2 linked regions of the Halorhodospira halophila SL1 genome follow. The main gene of each other region encodes a partner of the protein of the gene in region 2 in a complex. Links are inferred from orthologs where the notes say so. Each region holds a gene or a part of one and is shown on either strand. Other genes may lie near its edges.

What was found. Proteins that work in one complex are often made in the same cells at the same time.
Region 1: the proteins of tsaE (region 2) and tsaD are in contact, whole or in part, in a crystal structure (PDB 6N9A), measured with the Thermotoga maritima proteins. The link is inferred for Halorhodospira halophila SL1 from one-to-one orthologs. Residues at the interface, in WP_004082108.1 of Thermotoga maritima: Leu37, Gly38, Lys46, Lys57, Val59, Lys60, Ser61, Thr63, Phe64, Thr65, Leu66, Met67, Val69, Pro71, Tyr82, Arg83, Leu84, Asp86, Asp88, Phe89, Asp93, Ile128, Asp130, Glu131, Arg134; in WP_004082750.1 of Thermotoga maritima: Cys10, Asp11, Arg49, His50, Leu82, Gly84, Gly135, Gly136, Glu154, Thr155, Leu156, Asp157, Asp158, Ser159, Glu162, Asp165, Lys166, Arg169, Leu170, Tyr175, Lys213, Thr214, Leu217, Tyr218, Gln221, Arg222, Asn324.

What each region holds. Positions count from the first base shown.
Region 1 is NC_008789.1:2,552,541-2,555,514, forward strand. It holds tsaD (tRNA (adenosine(37)-N6)-threonylcarbamoyltransferase complex transferase subunit TsaD), read right to left. Parts: upstream 2,005-2,974; coding sequence 997-2,004; downstream 1-996. Other genes in the region: HHAL_RS11745 (DNA topoisomerase I), read left to right, coding at 1-1,004; tsaC (L-threonylcarbamoyladenylate synthase type 1 TsaC), read right to left, coding at 2,045-2,620; plsY (glycerol-3-phosphate 1-O-acyltransferase PlsY), read right to left, coding at 2,617-2,974.
Region 2 is NC_008789.1:752,177-756,298, reverse strand. What follows is about bases 1,123-4,122. They hold tsaE (tRNA (adenosine(37)-N6)-threonylcarbamoyltransferase complex ATPase subunit type 1 TsaE), read left to right. Parts: upstream 1,123-2,388; coding sequence 2,389-2,856; downstream 2,857-4,122. Other genes in these bases: HHAL_RS03440 (N-acetylmuramoyl-L-alanine amidase), read left to right, coding at 2,967-4,122; HHAL_RS03450 (bifunctional ADP-dependent NAD(P)H-hydrate dehydratase/NAD(P)H-hydrate epimerase), read left to right, coding at 1,123-2,392. Also shown: tRNA epoxyqueuosine(34) reductase QueG, read right to left, coding at 1-783; more of HHAL_RS03450, read left to right, coding at 905-1,122. UniProt on the Escherichia coli protein: Required for the formation of a threonylcarbamoyl group on adenosine at position 37 (t(6)A37) in tRNAs that read codons beginning with adenine.

The sequences.
Region 1 (2,974 bases), 1.8 Mb from region 2 along the record:
TCCTGCCCGAACTCGAGGAGGGCGAGCAGGTGGACCTGCACGCCATCCGCGCCGAACAGCACTTCACCGAGCCGCCGCCGCGCTACACCGAGGCGAGCCTGGTCCGCGCCCTGGAGGAGTACGGCATCGGCCGGCCGTCGACCTACGCCTCGATCATCTCCACGCTGCAGAACCGCAACTATGTGGAGATGGACGGCAAACGCTTCATCCCCACCGACATCGGGCGCACAGTCAACAAGTTCCTGACCGAGCACTTCGATCGGTACGTGGACTACGACTTCACCGCCCGACTCGAGGACGACCTAGACGCCATCTCCCGCGGCGAGCAGGACTGGGTCCCGGTCCTGGAAGCGTTCTGGGAGCCCTTCCGGGAGCGGGTTGAGGAGAAGAAGAACGTCTCGCGCCAGGAGGCGGTCCAGGCGCGGGAACTGGGCACGGACCCGAAGACCGGCAAGCCGGTGACGGTGCGCATCGGTCGCTACGGCCCCTTCGCCCAGCTCGGCTCCCGCGACGACGACGAGAAGCCGCGTTTTGCCGGCCTGCGCCCGGGACAGAGCATCGACACCATCACCCTCGACGAGGCCCTGCAGCTGTTCAAGCTGCCGCGGGACATGGGCGAGACCGACGAGGGCGAAGACGTCCAGGTCAGCATCGGGCGCTTTGGCCCCTACGTGCGCTACGGCAAGAAGTTCGTCTCCATCCCCAAGGACGAGGACCCGTACACCATCACCAAGGAACGGGCCCACGAACTGGTGCGGGAGAAGAAACAGGCCGACGCCAACCGGATCATCCACGACTTCGGCGACGGCATTCAGATCCTGCGCGGACGCTACGGGCCGTACATCACCAACGGCGAGAAGAACGCCAAGGTGCCCAAGGACCGGGAGCCGGACTCGCTCACCCATGAGGAGTGCCAGGACCTGATCGCCAAGGCGCCGGCGCGCAAGGGGCGCCGCGGCGGGGCGGCCAAGGGTGGCCGCGGCCGCAGCAAGGCCACTAGCTGAGCTCGGCCAACGGCCAGCGGGGGCGTACGCTGAAGTCGAGATCGTCGCGGTAGCCCGCCTCCAGCCGACGCAGGCCGGCGTAGGCGATCATCGCAGCGTTGTCGGTACACAGCTCCAGGCGCGGGTAGTGGGCGGTGAAGCCGCTCGCCCGCCCCACCTCATCCAGGCGTTCGCGCAACCGGGCGTTGGCGCCCACCCCGCCGGAGACCACGAGCCGGCCCGCGCCCGTCTGCTCGATGGCACGCCGGCACTTGATCACCAGGGTATCCACCACCGCCTCCTGGAATCCGTGGGCGATGTCCGCCCGGGCCTGCTGATCGTTCCCCGCCGCCTCGACGGCGTGGAGGACCGCCGTCTTCAGGCCGCTGAAGCTGAAGTCCAGCCCCGGCCGGTCGGTCATCGGCCGCGGCAGGCGCACCGCCCCCGGTGTTCCCTCGACGGCGAGGCGGGCGATGGCCGGCCCCCCCGGGTACGGCAGCCCCAGCAGCCGAGCCGTCTTGTCGAAGGCCTCGCCGGCGGCGTCATCCACCGACTCCCCCAGGACCCGGTAGCGGCCGAAGTCGGCCACCTGCACCAGCATCGTATGCCCGCCGGAGACCAGCAGGGCCACCAGGGGCATGGCCGGCGGGTCGGGCTCGAGCAGGGGCGCCAGCAGGTGCCCCTCCATGTGGTGCACCCCGACCGCCGGCAGCCCCCGCGCCCAGGCGAAGGTGCGCGCGAACCCGGCCCCGACCATCAAGGCCCCGGGGAGCCCTGGGCCGCGGGTCCAGGCGACGCCGTCGAGATCTGCCGGCGTCAGGCCGGCATCCCGCAACACCCCACCGACCAGACCGGGCAGCTTGCGCACGTGATCCCGTGAGGCCAGCTCCGGCACCACGCCGCCGTAAGCGGCGTGATCGGCCACCTGACTGTGCACCGCGTGGGCCAACAGGCCATCACGACCACAGTAGACGGCGGCCGCGGTCTCGTCACAGGAACTCTCGATGCCTAGTACACGCACTGGGCACCCCCGGATTGCGGCGTATACAGAAAGCGGCGCGTCATCGTCTCAGGTAGGCCCCACTGCGTCCGTCCCGGATCGGGGTCGGCCGCTCCAGCCCGCCCAGGCGCCCGGGTACCAGCGCGTCGATCCGCGTGCCGAAGTAGCGCCGCACCTCCGCAACGCTGCGAGCCGGCCGCCGGGCCGAGGGGTTGGCACTGGTGGAGACCAGCGCCCCCCCGAAGGCGCTGCACAAGGCGGCTGCCACCGGGTGCGCGGTCACCCGCACGGCCAGCGTGTCGCGCCCGCCACTGACCCAGCGCGGGGCCCGCGTCGACGCCGGGAGCACCCAGGTCATCGGCCCCGGCCAACTGGCCTGGATCGTCTCCGCCCACTCCGCCGGTAACGGTGCCAGGTACCGGGCGAGTTGTCGCGACTCGGCGGCAATCAGGATCAGCCCCTGGCGTTCCGGTCGCCCCTTCAGCGCCAGCAGGCGCGCCACGGCGTCGGCGTTGCGCGGATCGCAGCCCAGCCCCCAGACCGCCTCGGTGGGATAGGCCACCACGCCGCCCTGGCGCAGCTCCGCAGCGGCGTGCCGGACCCGGAATGGACGGGTACCGGGCGGGCACTCGTTCATGACCCCGAGGAACCGATGCGGCTCTCCTCACCGGCGGCGAGGCGGACGATGTTCTCGCGGTGGCGCCAGACGATGGCCGCCGTGAGGATCGCCGTGGCCGCGGTGAGCACCGGCGAGGCCGACAGCCAGAGCATGTAGATCGGGGCCATGGCAAAGGCCACCACGGCGGCCAGGGAGGAGTAGCGGAAGGCGCCGGCCACCGCCAGCCAGGTGACCACCGTGGCCAACAGCGCCAGCGGGGACCAGGCGAGGATCACCCCCAGGCCGGTGGCCACGCCCTTCCCCCCCTGGAACCGGAAGTAGACCGGAAAGAGGTGGCCAAAGAACGCTGCCAGACCGGCGGCGCTGGCCACC
Region 2 (4,122 bases):
CTCGGCGGTGGGGTGGGCGTAGCGGTTCCAGGGGCAGACCAGTTGGCAGTCGTCGCAGCCGAAGATGCGGTTGCCCATGGCCGGACGCAGCGCTTCGGGGATCGGCCCCGGGTGCTCGATGGTGAGATAAGAGATGCAGCGGCGCGCATCGAGCTGGTAGGGGCCGACGAAGGCGTCCGTGGGGCAGGCGTGCAGGCAACGCCGGCAGCTGCCGCAGTGGGTGCGCACCGGGGTGTCGGTGGGCAGCGGCAGGTCGGTGAACAGCTCGCCGAGGAAGAAGTAGGACCCGGCGTGGCGGTTGAGCAGCATGGTGTTCTTGCCGATCCAGCCCAGCCCGGCGTCCCGGGCCAGGGCGCGCTCGAGCACCGGGGCGCTGTCGACGAAGGCGCGGTAGCCGAAGGGGCCGATGGCGGCCTGGATGCGCTCGGCGAGCTTCTGCAGGCGGCGGCGGACCAGCTTGTGGTAGTCCCGGCCCAGGCTGTAACGGGTGATGAAGGCGCGCTGCGGGTCGTCGAGGACCGCGCGGGGGTCGGCGGCCTGGTCCGGGGTGTAGTCCATGCGCACCACCACCACCGAGCGGGTTCCGGGGACGAGTTGCCGGGGGCGCGCCCGCTTGCGCCCGTGGCGGCCCATGAAGCCCATCGCCCCCTGGTGGCCGGCCTGCAGCCAGCGGATCAGGTGCGCCTCGTCGCCGGGCAGCTCGGTGCTGGCGATGCCGCAGGCCGAGAAGCCGAGTTCGGCCGCCCAGGTGCGGATGGATGGGGTGAGGTCGGAAGGGTCCATGCGACTCAGGCTTCGGTGGCTGGTGGTCGGGTTGTGCGGTGGTGCGCTCGGTGTCGGGGTTCAGGGTGGGCGTTTTAAGATGCAGACTGATCCCTCCATACGGAACCCTGAACCCGCTCCCATGACGGAACTCTACACCCCCGATCAAGTGGCGCGCCTCGATCAGGCGGCCATCCGTGCCGGCCTCCCCGGCGAGGTGCTCATGGACCGCGCCGGGCGGCGGCTGTGGCGGGAGATCCGTCGGCGCTGGCCCGAGGCGCGGCGGCTGGTGGTCGTCTGTGGCGGCGGCAACAACGGCGGCGACGGCTACGTGGTGGCGCGCCTGGCGGCGCGGGCCGGGCTGGCGGTGGAGGTGCTCCACCGGGTCCCGCCCGAGCGCCTGGGCGGGGATGCGGCCCGTCACGCCCAGCGGTATCTCGAGGGCGGCGGCGTCTGCCGCCCCTTCGACGCGGCCGCCCTGGCCGAGGCGGATGTGATCGTCGATGCCCTGCTCGGCACCGGGCTGGATCGGCCGGTGAGCGGGGCCTTCGCCGAGGCGGTGGCGGCCATCAATGCCGCGCCGGCGCCGGTGGCCGCCGTGGATATCCCCTCGGGGATCCACGGGCGGACCGGTGCCGAGATGGGGGTGGCCGTGCGCGCGCAGGTAACCGCGACCTTCGTCGCCCGCAAGAGCGGGCTGTTCACCGGCCGCGGTCCAGCGTGCAGCGGGGCGGTGGTCTTCGACGATCTGGGCACCGGGGCGCTGGTCGCCGGCAGCGAGTCGCCCCATACACGGCAGGTGACGGCGGCGGATCGGGCCGCGCTGCTGCCGCCGCGGCCGCGGGATGCCCACAAGGGGCACTATGGGCACGTGCTGGTGGTCGGCGGCGATGCCGGCATGGCCGGTGCGGTGCGCCTGGCCGCGGAGGCGGCGGCGCGCTGCGGCGCCGGTCTGGTCAGCGTGGCGACCCGCCCGGAGCACGTCCCCGTGGTGGTGGGGGCCTGTCCGGCGGTCATGGCCCACGGCGTGACCGACGCCCAGGAGCTGGCGCCGCTGCTGGAGCGGGCCAGTGTGGTGGCCATCGGCCCCGGCCTGGGGCAGGACCCCTGGGGGCAGGCGATGTGGGCGGCCTGCCGGGACGTGGTGCGCCCCCGGGTGGTGGACGCCGACGGCCTCAACCTGCTTGCTGTCGACGGGCAGCCGGTGACCGACGCCGTGCTCACCCCGCACCCTGGCGAGGCGGTGCGGCTCCTGGGTCCGGGTTGGGACACGGCGGCGATCGCCGCGGATCGCTTCGCAGCCGTGCGGGCGCTGGCCACGCAGTGGCAGGCGGTGGCCCTGCTCAAGGGGGCGGGCAGCCTGGTGGATGACGGCGCCTCTCGCTACCTGGCCGGCACCGGTACGCCGGGGATGGCCAGCGGCGGTATGGGCGATGTGCTCACCGGGGTGGTGGCGGGCCTGCGCGCCCAGCGACCGGACGCGGACCCGGCCTGGCTGGCGGCGGTGGCCGCCGAGGTCCACGGCCGCGCGGGGGAGCGGGCCGCCGAGGCCCTGGGCGGCGAGCGCGGGCTGCTCGCCAGCGATCTGCTCGGCTGGTTGCCGGCGGTGCTGGCGGAGGAGCCGGCGTGACCGAGTGGCAGCGGAACCTCGCCGACGCCGCGGCCACCGAGGCCTTCGGGGCGGCCCTGGCCGAGGCCCTCCCGGAGGGGGTGGTCTACCTGCACGGCGACCTGGGGGCGGGCAAGACCACCCTGGCCCGGGGGTTGTTGCGCGCCCGCGGTGTCGCCGGCCCGGTGCGCAGCCCGACCTATACGCTGCTCGAGCCCTACGCCACGGCGGCGGGGACGATCCTGCACCTGGACCTCTACCGCCTGTCCGATCCCGAGGAGCTCTACTTCCTGGGCATCGAGGAGATCGAGGCGCCGGGGACGCTGGCGCTGGTGGAGTGGCCGGAGCGCGGCACCGGTGTCCTGCCTCCTGCCGACCTGACCGTGAGCCTGGGATATGCGGGTGCCGCTCGGCGCGCGGCGGTGGGCGCAGGCACCGAGCGGGGGCGAAAGGCCCTGGCGGCGCTAGGTTCAGGTGCTGCTTGAGTTTTGCTGCTTATCTCCCCGTTGAGTGGGCAAAAACTCTTGCAGCGGGTCGTGCGCCCGACATAGCCTTGAGGGTGCGTAGAAGCCACCGCACGGTGGGAGGAGGATCTTTGAGGTGGGGCTATGGCCTGGCTTGGATCGGGGTGCTGATCGGCCTGTTGGTGGCCGGCGTGGCGTCGGCCGCGTCCCTCGATGATGTGCGCCTTTCCGACGCGGACGACCGCACACGGGTGGTCTTCGACCTGGACCGGGTGCCCGAGCACCGGGTCTTCAGCCTGCCGGATCCGCACCGGGTGGTCATCGATTTCGAGGGGGTGGAGCTCAACGCTGCAGACCTCCCCCGAGGCGGCGTTCTCCAGGAGATCCGCACTGGCCGGCAGGAAGACGGCGGGCTGCGGGTCGTCCTCGATGTCAGCCGCGAGGTGGAGGCGCGCAGCTTCGTCATCGGCGGCGAGGACGGCGGTCAGCGTCTGGTGGTGGATCTCGGCGGCCAGCAGGGGGGGCGCCGTCAGGCGGTGCGCTCGGCCTCTGAGCGCGAGGCGCGGGATGTGATCGTGGCCATCGACGCCGGCCACGGCGGAGTCGATCCCGGCGCCATCGGTCCCGAGGGGACCTTCGAGAAAGACGTGGCGTTGAGTGTTGCGCGCAAGCTCTACGACCTGATGACCGAGGCGCCTGGGCTGAAGCCGCTGTTGGTGCGCGAGGGTGACTACTACATGAACCTGCGCGATCGCACCCGGGTGGCCCGCGAAGGCAATGCCGATATCTTCCTGTCCATCCATGCCGATGGCGCCGAAAATCCCAATGTTAAAGGCGCATCGGTCTACGCCCTGTCGGTGGACGGTGCCACCTCGGAGCAGGCGCGGGTGCTGGCGCGCCGGGAGAACGCGGCCGACTTTATCGGCGGGGTGTCGCTGGAGGACAAGGACGACACGGTGGCCTCGGTATTGGTGGACCTCTCCCGGGGGCATACCATCGAGGCAAGCCTGGAGATGGGCGAACACCTCCTGCCCAAGCTCGATCGCCACGCCGATCTGCTGCGCAACCGCGTCGATCAGGCCGGCTTTGCCGTGCTCAAGTCCCTGGACATGCCCTCGCTGTTGATCGAGCTGGGCTTTCTCACCAACCCCGAGGAGGAGCGCCGGCTCAATACCCTCAGCTACCAGCGCGACCTCGCCGAGGGCATCGTCGCTGGTGTGCGCGAGTACGCCGAGCGCAACATCCTCCCCGAGCTGCGGATGGCCGACGCCGGCCAGAACGGGCAGC